Regions from separate parts of the Cellulomonas sp. NPDC089187 genome, predicted to be linked through region 2. Evidence: predicted binding sites of a transcription regulator. Region 2 holds the regulator's gene; each other region holds the start of a gene.
The links. Region 2 encodes HrcA, which represses chaperone genes, less so after heat shock. Its sites were predicted from a motif close to TTNGCACTCGNNNNNNNCGAGTGCNAA; they were not measured.
Positions count from the first base shown of each region.

Region 1: a site for HrcA is predicted at 1,510-1,536, ahead of groL (chaperonin GroEL). Genes of this name have one in related genera too.
Region 3: a site for HrcA is predicted at 3,920-3,946, ahead of groES (co-chaperone GroES). Genes of this name have one in related genera too.

Region 1 is NZ_JBFBHI010000004.1:24,317-29,615, reverse strand. It holds gene AB0N78_RS11330 (cold-shock protein) at 1-105, shown strand, start outside; gene AB0N78_RS11325 (glycoside hydrolase family 15) at 158-1,453, opposite strand; gene groL (chaperonin GroEL) at 1,699-3,324, shown strand; gene AB0N78_RS11315 (hypothetical protein) at 3,402-4,121, opposite strand; gene AB0N78_RS11310 (HAMP domain-containing sensor histidine kinase) at 4,199-5,299, opposite strand, start outside.
Region 2 is NZ_JBFBHI010000001.1:735,007-740,305, reverse strand. It holds gene AB0N78_RS03500 (hypothetical protein) at 1-229, shown strand, start outside; gene AB0N78_RS03495 (DUF3097 domain-containing protein) at 288-1,136, opposite strand; gene AB0N78_RS03490 (MFS transporter) at 1,186-2,649, shown strand; gene hrcA (heat-inducible transcriptional repressor HrcA) at 2,705-3,733, shown strand; gene dnaJ (molecular chaperone DnaJ) at 3,762-4,892, shown strand; gene AB0N78_RS03475 (16S rRNA (uracil(1498)-N(3))-methyltransferase) at 4,892-5,299, shown strand, end outside.
Region 3 is NZ_JBFBHI010000002.1:109,155-114,453, forward strand. It holds gene tsaD (tRNA (adenosine(37)-N6)-threonylcarbamoyltransferase complex transferase subunit TsaD) at 1-684, shown strand, start outside; gene AB0N78_RS04820 (hypothetical protein) at 674-1,180, opposite strand; gene AB0N78_RS04825 (PadR family transcriptional regulator) at 1,180-1,527, opposite strand; gene AB0N78_RS04830 (glutamate--cysteine ligase) at 1,573-2,709, opposite strand; gene AB0N78_RS04835 (SAM-dependent methyltransferase) at 2,709-3,893, opposite strand; gene groES (co-chaperone GroES) at 4,083-4,379, shown strand; gene AB0N78_RS04845 (WhiB family transcriptional regulator) at 4,551-4,847, opposite strand; gene AB0N78_RS04850 (MerR family transcriptional regulator) at 5,107-5,299, shown strand, end outside.

The DNA.
Region 1 (5,299 bases), on a different contig from region 2:
ATCCAGACCGATGGCTATCGCAGCCTCGACGAGGGGCAGAACGTGGAGTTCGAGGTCGGTCAGGGCACCAAGGGCCCCCAGGCCGAGCAGGTTCGTCCGCTCTGATCTCGACGGCGGGGTCGGTGTGCGCAGGCATCCGACCCCGCCGCGTCGTGTCTCACCCCTCGAGGGCGTCCACCGCCAGCACGACACACGCGGCGGTCCAGGCCAGGGGTGCCACGGCGGCGGGTGAACCGTCGTCCAGCACCTTCTCCGGCAGCGCCCCAAGGTCGGTGCGGTGCGCGTCCAACCAGTCGAGCCAGGCCGTGGCCTGCTGGTCCTGGCCGTTGCTGGCGGCGGTGTACGCGTACAGCGAGGTCTGCGGCGTCCAGGAGATGCCGTCGCGCCGCCATCCCTCGCCCGGGGCCAGACCGCCCGCCGGGCGTGCCATCCGGTCGGCGGAGTCCTGCCATGCCTTGAGTGCGCCGTCCAGGGCGACGGGTTGGAACGGCGGCAGGGTGAAGGCGCTCGCCGCATCCGCCAGGTCGCCGCCCGCGTAGCGTCCGTAGTCGTCGAACTCGGACTCCACCGCCTCCCGGGACAGATCAGCTGCGGCCTGCGCCGAGGCGCTGCGCTCCGTCTCACCCAACACGGTCCAGAACTCCGCGGCGTTCTCCAACCCGGCGAGCACCGGCGCCACCGTGCCCAGGGTCAGCTGGGTCTCCGGCACCTCCCAGTAATCCGGGGAGGGCTCGGGCAGTCCGTCCCCGATCACCAGGCGCTCCGCGTGGTGGGCGGTGCGCTGTACCAGGGGGCGCAGGTGCTCGGCGGTGGCGACCGGATCGGCGGCGGTCTGCACCACCTCATTCGCCGCCCACAGCACCCAGCCGGTGCCGTCGGTCTGCTCACCACGGTCGTCCGGGGTGTCGCCGGTGCCATCCGGCAGGTAGCGCGCCTCGAAGGAGCCGTCCGCCTCCTGCACCTGCGCCAAGAAGTCCAGGATCGCTACCGCATCCGCGTGGTGTCCGGAGTGAGCCAGGGCCACCGCCACGAAGGACGAGTCCCGGGGCCAGACGTACCGCCAGTACGGCGACCAGGCCGCCACCGCCGCGCCGTCGTCGCGGACCAGGGTGCGCAGATCGAGCAGGGCGTCGGTCACCATGTCGACATACGGGCCGTCCGCTCCGGGGATCTGGCCGTCGGCCAACCACGCGCGCTGCTCGGCGGCCAGGGTGTCGTCGGCGGTGCTGACCGGGTCGTCCATCACGCGGGTGCCGGCATGCAGCACCGGCTCACCGTCCTCCGGCACCAGGGTGGGAGTGCCATCGGCACCGAGCACCACGGCCTCGGAGTAGAGCCCGATCCGGGCGCTGCGCGGACCGGTGGCACCCCAGGCGATCAAGGTCGCGGCGAGGGCCGACAGGACCAGGACGGAGATGACGCGACGGCTGCGTCGCGTCAGTGCGACTGACATGGGCAGCCACCGTAATCCACCCGGGTGTTCGCGGCGGGCGATCAGGTGGACCGAGCCTTGCACTCGAGGGGGTCGAGTGCTAACCATTGACTTAGCACTCTCCGGTGGAGAGTGACAGAATCATGAACATCTGGCCGACCCGGTGAGGTCCGCCGCTCCACGGGACATGACCGTCGGGTGGCAGATCGTCCGTCGCGGGCACCGAGCGGCCGCCCAGTAGCCATCAGTGGAGGATCGGTAGCCCCATGGCCAAGATCATTGCCTTCAACGAGGAGGCCCGCCGCGGCATCGAGCGGGGTCTGAACGTCCTCGCCGACACCGTCAAGGTCACCCTCGGCCCCAAGGGCCGCAACGTCGTGTTGGACAAGAAGTGGGGCGCCCCCACCATCACCAACGACGGTGTCTCCATCGCCAAGGAGATCGACCTCGAGGACCCGTACGAGAAGATCGGTGCGGAGCTCGTCAAGGAGGTCGCAAAGAAGACCGACGACGTCGCGGGTGACGGCACCACCACCGCCACCGTGCTGGCCCAGGCGCTGGTGCGCGAGGGTCTGCGCAACGTCGCCGCCGGCGCGAACCCGATCGCCCTGAAGAAGGGCATCGAGAAGGCCGTCGACGCCGTGACCGAGCAGCTGCTCGCGCAGGCCAAGGAGATCGAGACCAAGGACCAGATCGCCGCCACCGCCGCGATCTCCGCCGGCGACCCGGCCATCGGCGAGCTCATCGCCGAGGCGTTGGACAAGGTCGGCAAGGAGGGCGTCATCACGGTCGAGGAGTCCAACGCTCTCGGCCTGGAGCTCGAGCTGACCGAGGGTATGCGCTTCGACAAGGGCTTCCTGTCGGCGTACTTCGTCACCGACCCGGAGCGCCAGGAGGCCGTCCTGGAGGACGCGTACGTCCTGCTGGTCGAGTCCAAGGTCTCCAACGTCAAGGACCTGCTGCCGCTGCTGGAGAAGGTCATCCAGACCGGTAAGCCGCTGCTGATCGTGGCCGAGGACGTCGAGTCCGAGGCGCTGGCGACCCTGGTCGTCAACCGCATCCGCGGCATCTTCAAGTCCGTCGCCGTCAAGGCCCCGGGCTTCGGCGACCGCCGCAAGGCGATGCTCCAGGACATGGCGATCCTCACCGGTGGCCAGGTCGTCTCCGAGACCGTCGGTCTCAAGCTCGACCAGGTCGGCCTCGAGGTGCTGGGCACCGCCCGCAAGATCGTCGTGACCAAGGACGAGACCACCATCGTCGAGGGTGGCGGCGCTGCCGAGCAGATCGCCGGTCGGGTCAACCAGATCCGTGCCGAGATCGACAACTCCGACTCGGACTACGACCGCGAGAAGCTGCAGGAGCGCCTGGCCAAGCTGGCCGGTGGCGTGGCGGTCATCAAGGCCGGTGCCGCGACCGAGGTCGAGCTCAAGGAGCGCAAGCACCGCATTGAGGACGCTGTCCGCAACGCGAAGGCTGCCGTGGAGGAGGGCATCGTCGCCGGTGGTGGCGTGGCGCTGATCCAGGCCGGCAAGACCGCCTTCGAGACCCTGTCGCTGACCGGCGACGAGGCCACCGGTGCGAACATCGTCAAGGTCGCCATCGACGCTCCGCTCAAGCAGATCGCCGTGAACGCCGGTCTCGAGGGTGGCGTGGTCGCCGAGCGCGTCCGCAACCTGCCCGCGGGTCAGGGCCTCAACGCCGCCACCGGTGAGTACGAGGACCTGCTGGCCGCCGGTGTGAACGACCCGGTGAAGGTGACCCGTTCCGCTCTGCAGAACGCGTCCTCCATCGCCGCGCTGTTCCTCACCACCGAGGCCGTCGTCGCCGACAAGCCGGAGAAGGCCGCTCCGGCTGCCCCGGCCGACGGTGGCATGGGCGGCATGGACTTCTGAGTCCCGCCGCACGGCTGCACTGACAAGGGCCGGTCACCCCGCGAGGGGTGGCCGGCCCTTGGCGTGTGCGGTGGTGGTCAGCCGCGGGCGACCGGGGACTCGCGGGCGTCGATCTCAGCCAGCACCTTCTCCAGCTTGTGCAGCTCCGCGCCGAGGTTCTGCCGGGCGGGCTCCTCCCACGCGGCACCCAGCGGGCTGACGAACAGGCTCGGCCGGTTCAGCAGCTTGCGCACGATCCGGACCCGGGCACGCAGGTAGTCGTCCATCGGGATGTCCGCGTACTCCTCGCGCACATCGTGCAGGTAGGCCTTGTAGCGCTGCGGTTCGGCGGCCAGCATCGCCAGGTCGGCGTCGCACAGCACCGCGCAGTCGAAGTCACTGGGGTCGGCCTGGTGCCGGACCAGGGCGATCACCATCTGGTGCACCCGGTCGACGGCGGGGGCGGGCAGGCCCAGTGCGGTGAGCTGTTCCCGGGCCAGCGCGGCGGAGGCGACCTCGTCCTCGCCGCCGCGGTTGGCGTAGGCGGCGACCTGGTCGGCATCGAAGATCGCACCGTGGTACCAGGCGGCGAGACGGACCAGATGCGGCTCGTGGGTCTCCTCGGCGAGCTCGTCCACCCGGGCCAGCACGTCGGTCAGATGCCGCAGGTTGTGGTACCGCCGACCGGGGCCGGTCCACCGGTCGACCAGATCGGTGCCCACCCGGCGGATCTCCTCCTCCGAGGCGGTCGCCCCGGCGCCCACGGTGCTCCGGACGAATGCGGACAACAACCACTGCGGTGCGTCGTAGACGCCCATGAACTACGCCTCACACGGGATGGAAACTCTGACGGCGCGCCATCGTAGCCCCGGTCGGCGATGGTGGTGACCTCGCCTCAGTTCTGGTGCTGGTCGCCGAGCTGCGCAGCGGGTAGGTCCACCCGCACGGTGGTGCCGCCGCCGAGGGTGGGATCGATCCGCACCGAGCCCAGGTGGGTGTCGATGATCGCGGCGACGATCGCCATGCCCAGACCTGCACCACCTCCGGTGCCGGCACCCTCACGGGTGCGGCTGGAATCGACCCGATAGAACCGCTCGAAGACCCGGGCGGCGTGTTCCGGCGGGATGCCCGGCCCGTGATCGCGCACCTCCAGCACCACCCGGTCGCCCGCCCGCCCGACCAGCAGCTCGGCGGGTGAGCCAGCGGGGGTGTGCCGGGCAATGTTGCCGATCAGATTGGCCAGCACCTGGCGCAGCCGGGGCTCGTCGCCGAGCACCACGGTGGTGGGTAGGGCGTCGTCGGGCTGCGGGCTCAGGGGGCCGACCCGGACCTCCCGGGTGGGGTCCAAGGCGCGCAGGTCGTGGGCGGCGTCGGTGGCCAGCACGGCCATGTCCACCGGGTCGGTGCGGCCGGGGCGGTCGGCATCCAGTCGGGCCAGGGCCAACAGGTCCTCGACCAGGCCACCCATCCGGGTGGCGGACTGCTCGATCCGGCGCATGGTGTCGTCCACCTGCTCCTTCTCGGTCAGGGCACCCATCCGGTACAGCTCGCCGTAGCCGCGGATGGCGGCCAGGGGGGTACGCAGCTCGTGTGAGGCATCGGCGACGAACCGGCGCATCCGCTCCTCCGAAGCGGTGCGGGCGTCGAAGGCGGCTTCGATCTGGGTCAGCATCCCGTTCAGCGATGCGGACAGCCGACCGACCTCGGTGCTCTCCGGGGCGGCAGGCACCCGGCGGGACAAGTCACCGGCGGCGATGGTGGCGGCGGTGTCCTCGATCTCCCGCAGCGGGCGCAGCGAGCGACGCACGGCCCAGGTGCCGGCGACCGCGCCGATGATCATGATCGCGGCGGCGGAGGTCCACATCGCGACGGCCGCCGAGCGGACGATGGCCCCGGCCTCGCCCATCGGACGGGCAAAGGTCACCCAGCCCAGCAACTCATCGGTGCTGGTGCGGTAGACCGGCACCACTACCGCACGCCAGGCCGACCCCGCCTT
Region 2 (5,299 bases):
GTTCTACGTGATCGACAAGGGCCTGGGCGCCATCGACGCGATCAAGGCGAGCTTCCAGCTGGCCGCCCGCAACTTCGGCACTGCCGCGCTGCTGTACCTGGTGGTGCTGGTCGCCGGTTCCATCGGTGGCGCGCTGTGCGGCATCGGTGCGTTGGTCACCACGCCGCTGGCGATGCTGATCTCCGGCTTCGTCTTCCGCCGACTGCACGGTGAGGCCGTCGCCGCCTGATCGGCCCCGCACAGTGCGCAGCGCCGTCATCCCCTGCGGATGGCGGCGCTGCGTCGTGTCAGGCGGTGACGAAGTCGATCAGCTCCTCCACCCGGCCGAGCAGCGAGGGCTCCAGGTCCGCGTAGGTCCGCACACTGCGCAGAATGCGCTGCCAGGCCCGGGCGACATCCGCCTGCTCGTCGGCGGGCCAGCCCAGCTCGCGCAGAATGCCGCGCTTCCACTCGGTGCCGCGCTCGATCACCGGCCAGCGGTCCAAACCAATCCGCTGCGGGCGCACCGCCTGCCACACGTCGACGTAAGGGTGGCCGAGCACCATGACCGTGCCGGGCCGCACGGTGCGCAGCGCGGCGTCGGTGATCCGCTGCTCCTTGGACCCAGGCACCAGGTGATCGACCAGGACGCCCACCTTGCGGTCGGCGGTGGGGGAGAAGTCCCGCAGGGCGTCCTCCAGGTTGTCGACGCCCTGGAGCAACTCGACCACGACGCCCTCGGCGCGCAGATCGTCGCCCCAGACCTTCTCCACCAACTCGGCGTCGTGTTTGCCCTCGACCCAGATCCGCGAACCCCGTGCGACCCGGGCGCGCTGGTCGGGGGCGGCCAAGGAGCCGGAGGCGGTGCGCTTCGGGCCGGTGGGAGCGTCGGGGCGGTGTGGCACCAGCTCGACCGGTTTGCCGTCGATCCAGAACCCCGGACCGAGCCGGAAGGTGCGGGTGCGACCCCGCCTGTCCTCCAGGACGACCACGTGTTCACCACCGGACTTCTCCACCCGGGTGATCGCCCCGACCCAGCCGGTGGTGACCTCCTCCACCACCAGGCCACGCTCGGCGGGCACGGGCCGCGAGGTGGGTCGCCGATGTGCGGAGGGGGTGCCGGAGGACAGGACGTCGGAGCCGTAACGGTCGATCACGTCGGGCAGCGTAGGTGTGCACGTCGGTCCACCGTGGTAAGACACGTCGGTGACATCCCCTGCCGCCCCTGCCCCGGACCCGAACCGCTGGCGCGCCCTCGGTGTGTGTCTGGCGATCGGGTTCATCACCATGCTGGACGTCTCCATCGTCAACGTGGCGCTGCCGTCCATCGAGGACTCGTTGCAGGCCTCGGCCAGCCAGCTCCAATTGATCGTGGCGGGGTACACCCTCGCCTTCGGGCTGGTGTTGGTCCCTGCCGGGCGGATCGGGGATGCCCGGGGACGCCGCACGCTGTTCCTGATCGGGCTGGTCGGGTTCGCGTTGACCAGCCTGGGTGCGGGATTCGCGCCCTCGGACGAGGCCCTGGCGGTGTTGCGGCTGTTGCAGGGTGCCAGCGCGGGCATGCTCAACCCGCAGGTGGTTGGCACGATCCAGCAGCTGTTCTCCGGCTACGAGCGTGGTCGGGCCTTCGGGTACTTCGGGGCGACCATCGGGGTGTCCACCGCCATCGGCCCGCTGCTGGGTGGATTGATCATCCAGGCTTTCGGGGCGGAGCACGGGTGGCGCTGGGTGTTCTTCGTCAATGTGCCGGTGGTCGCGGTGGTGCTGCCGCTGGCCCTGCGCTGGTTGCCGAAGACGCCCGCCCGCCCCGGTGCGGCCCTGACTGCCCATGGCCGACCGCGGCTGGACATCCCCGGTCTGGCGCTGATCGCCGTCGCCTCGACCGCGGTGATGCTGCCCTTCGTCACGACCACGGGCAGCGGGGACGACCCGACCCGGTGGTGGTGGCTGGCGGTCGGTCTGACTTTCGCGGTCGGCACTGTGCTCTGGGAGCGGCGGTACCAGCGTCGGACCGGGGCTGCGGTGCTCGACCCGCGGGTGATCGGTGACCCGGCGTTCCGCAACGGCGCATTGTTGGGGATGGCGTACTTTGCCGGGTTCACCTCGGTGTTCCTGGTGGTGACGATCTTCTTGCAACAGGTCTCCGGGTACACCCCGTTGCAGGCCGGTCTGGTGGGGATGCCGTTTGCGATCGGGTCGGCGGTGGCGGCACAGCGCTCGGGCACCTTGGTGGCGCAGCACGGTCGGTCGCTGGTGGTGATCGGCCTGGTGTTGGTGCTGCTCGGCCTGGCCGGGACCGACCTGGTGATCCGGTGGGTCGATCCGCCCGCGGTGGCTTGGGCGGTGGCGGCGACGCAGTTGGTGGCCGGGGTCGGCTCCGGTCTGGTGATCTCCCCGAATCAGACCCTGACGTTGGCGAATGTGCCGGTGGAACGGGCTGGGGTCGCTGGGTCGATGTTGCAGGTCGGACAGCGGATCGGCTCGGCGCTGGGTGTCGCGGTGGTGCTGTCGACCTTCTACTCCGGGCTGTCGGCCGGGCTGCCCGGTGGCGAGTCGGCCAGCCGTGCGCTGTTGGTGACGGTGGGGTTGGTCGCGGTGGCCCTGGTGGTCGGTGTGCTCGATCTGGTGGGCCGTCGACGGGACCGGGAGGGCGTGGACACCGAGGCGTAGGATTGGCACTCGGTGTCCGAGAGTGCTACCCGACGGATCAGGGAGGTGGGGAACCGTGGCCGAGGACCGCAGGCTCGACGTGCTGCGCGCCATCGTCGAGGACTACGTCTCCACCAAGGAACCGGTCGGCTCGCGTGCGCTGGTCGAACGGCACGCCCTCGGGGTCTCCCCGGCGACGATCCGCAATGACATGGCGGCGCTGGAGGAAGCCGGGCTGATCGTCCAGCCGCACACTTCCGCCGGGCGGGTGCCCACCGACAAGGGCTACCGGCTGTTCGTTGACCGACTGGCCACGATCAAGCCGCTGTCCACCCCGGAACGCCGGGCCATCGAGACCTTCATGCAGGACGCGGTCGACCTGGACGACGTGGTGGACCGGGCGGTGCGGCTGCTCGCGCAGCTGACCCACCAGGTCGCTGTGGTGCAGTACCCGTCGCTGCGCCGCACGGCGCTGCGGCACGTCGAGCTGGTCCCGGTCTCCGAACGGCACCTGCTGGTGGTGATCATCACCGAGCACGGCCGGGTGGAGCAGCGCACGTTGGAGCTGGCCGACCCGTTGGACCTGGCGACGGTGGCCCGGCTGCGGATGCTGCTGAACGTCGCCGCCACCGGTCGTCGGCTGGCGGATCTGGACGCGGCGCTGGCCGGGGTCGCCGATGAGGTGGAGCCGGAGTCCTCGGCGCTGCTGCGCGCGGTGATCGGTGTCATCGAGGACACCCTGGCCGGGGAGAGCGAGGAGCGGGTCGTCGTGGCCGGCACCGCTAACCTGGTCCGGGGCAATACCGATGTGGCCCGTTCGCTGAGCCCGGTGTTGGAGGCCCTGGAGGAGCAGGTCGTGCTGCTCCGCCTGCTGACCGACGCCGCGGAGGACGAGGGCGTGTCGGTGCGGATCGGGCGTGAGACCCGGCACGAGGGACTGGTGGACGCCAGCCTGGTGAGCTCCGGCTACGGCGCGGACACCGACACCGGTGGCCCCGCGGTGGCCCGGATCGCCTCCCTCGGCCCCCTCCGGATGGACTATCCGGGCACCATCGCGTCGGTGCGGGCGGTCGCCCGGTACCTGTCGCGCATCCTGGCCAACTGAGCACCGTCAACCCCGAGGAATCCACTCTGTGAACGACTACTACGAGGTTCTCGGCGTCCCGCGTGACGCCGCCCCGGAGCAGATCAAGAAGGCCTACCGCCGACTCGCCCGCGAGCTGCACCCGGATGTGGCCGGTGCGGATGCGGCCTCCGAGGAGCGGTTCAAGGACGTGCAGCGTGCCTATGAGGTGCTCTCCAACCCGGAGAAGCGCCAGATGTACGACCTGGGCCAGGACCCGACCGCGCCCGGCGGTGGCGGCGGTCAGGGTGGCGGCTTCGGGTTCCAGGACATCTTCGAGACGTTCTTCGGGGCGGCGGCCGGGGGTGGCCAGCGTGGCCCGATCCCGCGCGCCCGTCGCGGCCAGGACGCGCTGATCCGACTGGACATCGACCTGTCCGAGGCGACCTTCGGCACGCATCGTCAGGTTCCCATCGACACCGCGGTGGTCTGCCCGACCTGCTCCGGTTCCTGCTGCCGACCGGGCACCTCGCCGCGCACCTGCGAGGTCTGCGGCGGGCAGGGCACGGTGCAGCGGGTCGCCCGGTCGTTCCTCGGCCAGGTGATGACCACTCAGCCCTGTGCGGCTTGCCACGGCTTCGGCACCGTCATCCCCGAGCCCTGCACCGAGTGCGCGGGCGAGGGCCGGGTCCGCTCGCGCCGGACGCTGGAGGTCGACGTGCCCGCGGGTGTGGACACCGGCACCCGGATCAAGCTCACCGCTCAGGGCGAGGTCGGTCCGGCGGGTGGCCCTGCCGGGGACATCTACCTGGAGGTGCGCGAGCATCGGCACGAGACCTTCCTGCGTGAGGGCGACGATCTGCACTGCACGCTCCAGGTGCCGATGACCGCCGCTGCGCTGGGCACCGTGCTGACCCTGGACACCCTGGACGGTCCGCAGGAGGTCGACCTGCGCCCGGGCACTCAGCCGCAGCAGGTGGTCACACTGAAGAACCTCGGCGTCGGACACCTGCACGCCGGGGGTCGTGGCGATCTGCATGTGCACGTCGACGTGCAGGTACCCACCGGTCTGGACGAGGAGCAGTCCGCCCTGCTGCGGCAGCTGTCCACCCTGCGCGGGGAGGAGCGTCCGGAGGCCCGGTTGCAGGCCGCCAGCACGGGAGTCTTCGCCAAACTGCGCGACAAGCTCGCGGGTCGCTGATGACGGCGCCGGTCTTCCTGACCGACCCCGGCACGCTGGACGGGTACCAGGTCGACGATCTGTTCGTGCTCGGCGGGGCCGAGGGTCGGCACGCCGGTGTGGTCCAGCGCCGCTCCGCCGGGGAGCGGATCGACGTCGCCGACGGGGCCGGGCTGCGCCTGATCGGCGAGATCGAGTCGGTCGGGCCCGAGGGTGTGCAGCTGCGGGTCCGCGAGCGGGTGCAGGAGGAACGCTCCGCCCCGCGTCTGGTGCTGGTGCAGGCCCTCGCCAAAGGTGACCGGGACGAGATGGCCATCGAGGCAGCCACCGAGGTCGGCGTCGACGTGGTGATCCCGTGGCAGGCCGAGCGGTCCATCGTGATCTGGCGTGGCGACCGCGCGGCCAAGTCCCGCGCCCGCTGGCTGGCC
Region 3 (5,299 bases), on a different contig from region 2:
GACGAGCTGGTCGACGGGCTGTTCCCGGAGCGGGTGATGGCCCTGGTGGTCTCCGGTGGGCACTCCTCGCTGCTGCTGATCGACGACGTGGTGACCGGGGTGCATGAGCTGGGCTCCACGCTGGACGATGCCGCCGGTGAGGCCTTCGACAAGGTCGGTCGTCTACTCGGGCTGCCCTACCCGGGTGGGCCGCACATCGATCGACTGGCGCGGGAGGGCAACCCGGAGGCGATCCGGTTCCCACGCGGCCTGACCGCCGCGAAGGACCAGGAGAAGCACGCCTATGACTTCTCCTTCTCCGGGCTGAAGACCGCGGTGGCCCGGTGGGTGGAGGCTCGGCGGGATGCGGGGGAGGAGATCCCGCTGGCGGATGTCTCGGCCAGCTTCGCCGCGGCGGTGGCCGATGTGCTGACTGCCAAGACCATCGCCGCGTGCCGCAGGCACGGGGTGAACACCCTGGTGATCGGCGGTGGGTTCAGCGCCAACTCCCAGCTGCGCGACATGGCCGCCGAGCGGTGCGCCGATGCCGGGATCGACCTGCGCATCCCGCCGATTCGCTACTGCACCGACAACGGCGCGATGATCGCGGCGCTGGGCGCGGCGGTGGTGCGCCGTGGCATCGCGCCCAGTGCACTCGACATCGGAGTGGACTCGGCGATGCCGCTGGAGACGGTCACCGTCTGAGCCACAGCCGCCAGATCCGGGCACCCAGTAGGAACGGCACCGTGAAGGCGACTGCGTGCAGGGCGAACCAGCCCCAACTCAGGGCCGCGCTGGTCGACAGCTCATCCGGTCCGCCGGTGTAGGTGAAGGTCGCCCCGAGCATGCCGCGCTCGACGCTCAGCGGGCCGTCGACCGCCAGGTCGCTGAGCGTGTCCAGGGTGCCGAAGCCGTAGGCCATCCCGGTGTAGAGCAGGAAGGCCAGGACGATCCCGCCCCACACCGCGCCGGTGGCCCAGCGCGGGATCGGACGGTCGTACTCGGCGAGGTAGCCCCGGGCGAGGGCGGTGGGGCTGCCGAGATCGTCGAGCGCGCGCGCCCACCCGACCTCGGCCGCAGTGGCCTTGAGTTCGCGGCGCAGCTCCCGGGTCAGTCGCCGCGACTGCGGATGGTCTTGCACGGCCCAGGAGAAGCGGGTGACGACCAGATCGCGGCGGAGGTGGTCACGCAGGGTAGTCATCAGGACTCCTTCGAGGTGCGGGCGGTGGCCAGCAGGGTGCGCACGGTCCGGTCCAGGGCGGACCAGGATTCGGCGGAGGCCCACAGGTCATCGGTGCCGTCGTCGGTGGGGCGGTAGTACTTGCGCGCAGGGCCGCTGGCGGAGGGCACCAGACGTGACTGGATCAGACCCTCGCGTTCCAACCGGTTGAGCACGGGGTACACGGTTCCGGTCGTCAGCTCGGTGAGGCCTGCGTCACGCAGCCGGTCCACCAATTGGTAGCCGTAGGACTCCTGCTCGGTGAGGGCGGCCAGCACCACCATGGGCAGCACGCCCTTGAGGAGTTGGCTGTCGCGGGAAGCGGGCATGCCGATGAGGGTAATGCCTGCTATTAGGTATTGCCAACTAGTGACCTACAGCGGCCGCCCGGCTCGCATCTCGGCCACCAGCGAGGCCACCACAGCGTCCAGCTCGCCCCCGTGCCGCCGGGCCACCGCGCGCTGGCGCTGGTAGGACGCGCCCTTGCGCAGGATCACCCGCACGGAGTCCAGCTCCTGAGCGCAGCCGAGGCGCTCGGCCACCGGGGCCAGCTCGGTCAGCAAGCGGGCGACGGCATCCGTGACCAGCTCCTCATCACCGGCGGCGTTGGTGATGATGATCGCGTCCATGCCGTATCGGGCCGAGCGCCACTTGTTCTCCTGCGCGAACCACGGCGGGATGGTCGGCAGGGGGTGGCCGCCATCCAGCAGGGTGGAGAAGTGCTCGACCAGGCAGTGCGTCAGTGCGGCCAGCGCGGTGACCTCCATCAGGGTGGGGGAGCCGTCGCAGATCCGAGCCTCGATGGTGCCGAAGCGTGGCGAGGGGCGGACGTCCCAGCGCACCTCGTCGAAGGCGTCGATCACCCCGGTGTGCAGCATGTCCCCGACATAGGCCTCCAGCTCGGACCACTGCTCGAACTGGAACGGCAGCCCCGCGGTGGGGAGCTGCTGGAACATCAGCGCCCGGTTGGAGGCATAGCCGGTGTCCTTGCCGCCCCAGAACGGACTGGACGCGGACAGGCTCTGCAGATGGGCGAAGGTGGTCAGCAATGCCCGGGAGATCGGCAGCACCTTGGCGCGGTCCTCGACGCCGACATGGACGTGCACGCCGTAGATCAGCATCTGCCGACCCCACCACTGGGTGCGGTCGATCAGGGTGGCGTAGCGCTGCTTGTCGGTGACCTTCTGCTGTGCCCACCGCGCGAAGGGGTGGGTGCCGGCGCTCATCAGCTCCACCCGCAGCGGCTCGGTGAGCTCGCGCACCCGGTCGACCGCGCGGGACAGGTCGGCCCCGGCTTCCCCCACGGTGCGGCACACACCGGAGACGACCTCGACGGTGTTGAGCAGCAACTCCTGCTTGATCGCCGGATCGTCATCGCCGACGGCGTCCAGCACGGTGCGTGCGACCTGGCGCAGATCGCCGGAGTCAGCGTCCACCAGGGCAAGCTCCCACTCGATCCCGACCGTCGAGCGGGCCGAACGGGCAAAGTCCAACCGGGCCGGGGTGGCCATCAGCCGACCGGCTCGACCACCAGCACCTGCTGCTGCCCGGCGACGCGGGTCAGCACCAGGGTGGCCTCCGCGTCACCGCGCAGGTCGAGCTGGCGGCGCAGCTGCTCCGGGACCACTGCGGTGCCCCGCTTCTTGATCGTGACGACGCCGACACCGCGTTCGCGCAGGTAGGCCTTGAGGCGCTTGAGCCCGAAGGGCATCCGGTCGAGCACCCGGTACGGGGTGGCGAAAGGTGTGGGGTGCAAGGGGTCGGCGGTCACATAGGCGATGGTGGGGTCCAGCAGCCGACCGCGCACCTCGGCGGCGACCTCCGCCACCAGGCCGGCCCGGATCACCGCGCCATCCGGCTCGTACAGGTAGTCGCCCACCGCGCCGGCCTCGGCCCGCGCACCGGTGTCGCGCAGCTGCACCGCATCGCCATCGGCGGTCAGCAGCAGCGCGGAGCGCCCGGGGCCGTTCGCGGCGAGCGGTCCGAACCACAGGCCGAGCTCCACGACGTCCCCGGCCACGGACACCCACTGCGCCTCGGCCTCGGGGGGCAGTGCCGCATGGGGGACACCGGGGCCGAGCTTCATGCCCAGCGCCGGGACCCGCGCACGCAGCGCGAGCACGTCGTCCAGCGGCGGGCTGTAGGCGGCCGGATCGTGCCGGCGTGCGCCGGAGCCGCTGCGCCGGGCCGGATCGGCGTAGATCCCGTCGATGCCCTCGGCGGCGAAGTCCACGCGCAGACCGTCGCCGTGCCGGACCTCGGCCTCCGGGAAGTGCCGCAGATTCACCGTCGCCAGGGCCGCTGTGGTCTCGTCGGCGTCCACCGCCAGGACGGGCAGCCCCACCCCGGCCAGGGTGATCGCATCCGCGCCGAGCCCGCAGGTGATGTCGGCGACCTTCCGCACACCCGCTGCCCGGTACCGGCGGGCGTGCCGGGCTGCGACGACCAGGCGAGTGGCCTGCTCCAACCCGGCGGGGGTGAACAGCATCCCGTCGGCGAACTCGCCGAGTTTGTCGTGCGCCTTGGCGCGCAGTCGGGACTGGGTGAGCGCCGCGGCGACCAGATCCGCATCGAACCCGTCCTTGCGCAACCGCTCGGACAGGGCCATCGCGCGGTCCGGGTCATAGGGCGGGAGCGCGGACAGCAGTGCCCACCCCTCGGGGCTGAGCAGCTGGGCGAGGCCGGCAGAGTCCATCCGGCGATCCTCGCACGCGGCGGACTCTGGCACTCGCCTTGACCGAGTGCTAACCGGTTCCTACAGTGACCGTGGGCACTTTCCCGGTGGGGGAGTGCCGAGCCCGTACGACTGCCGGCACCCGCGACGACGGCCGGTCGTTCGGTTTTCTTGTACAGGCAACTCACAAGCGAGAAGGGGAGGTCCGCCGTGTCGGTCTCCATCAAGCCGCTCGAGGACCGGATCGTCGTCAAGACGCTCGAGGCGGAGCAGACCACCGCCTCCGGTCTGGTCATTCCGGACAGCGCCAAGGAGAAGCCCCAGGAGGGCGAGGTCCTGGCGATCGGTCCGGGTCGGATCGACGACAAGGGCAACCGCGTGCCCGTCGACGTCGCTGTCGGTGACAAGGTCATCTACAGCAAGTACGGCGGCACCGAGGTGAAGTACGACGGTGAGGAGTACCTGATCCTCTCCGCCCGCGACATCCTGGCGGTCGTCACCAAGTGACGTCCCGCTGAAAGGCCCCCTCCGGTTCACCGGAGGGGGCCTTTGTCATGCGGCGGCCCGGACACGCAACGAGGGCCCGGACGGTCTCGCACCGTCCGGGCCCTCGTCGGGTGACGACGGCGGACCGTCGCGGTATCGCACCGCGGACCGTCGCCGTCGAGTTCTGGGGGGTTACACCGCGGCGCTGCGCCCGGCACGCTCGGCCAGGACGGCGGTGCGCTCGTCCTCGCTCAGACCGCCCCACACGCCGTAGGGCTCACGGACGGCCAGCGACTGCTCGCGGCACTCGTTCAGCACCGGGCAGGTGGCGCAGATGGCCTTGGCGGCCTCGGCCCGGCGGCGGCGGGCGGCACCGCGCTCGCCCTCGGGGTGGAAGAACAGGTTCTCGTCGGCGTCGCGGCAGGCGCCCTGGTACTGCCACTCCCAGAGTTCCATCACGGGTCCCGGAAGACGGGAGATCTCAGCCATAGGTCGCTCCTGAGCGGTGGTGGTTCGGGGTTCACCCACGAACGGTTCGGCACCGATTCAGGACCTGTCCGGTTCGCGGTGTTACGGACAGTACAACCGATTCGAAAGTCGTTCAACCCTCGTCTCCAGAGGGAGAGGTGCTGGTCAGCTGGCGCGGTTCGTGAAACGGTTCGGTGGTCTCGGTTGGAAACCGCGCCAGTGCGCGGGCAGAATCACTGCGACGTAGCGCAACCCCTGGCGCGAACAAGGACTGAACCTGATGCAGAACGGCGACGAGCCGGATGCCCTCCCGGAGGGCGCAACCCTGACCCCCGCAGCGGTGGCCCGACGATTGGGCATCGCCGCCGCGACCCTGCGCACCTGGGACCGTCGCTACGGGCTCGGCCCCTCCGAGCACACCGCCGGCGCGCACCGGCGGTACACCGCCGCTGATGTGGCCCGACTGTCGGCGA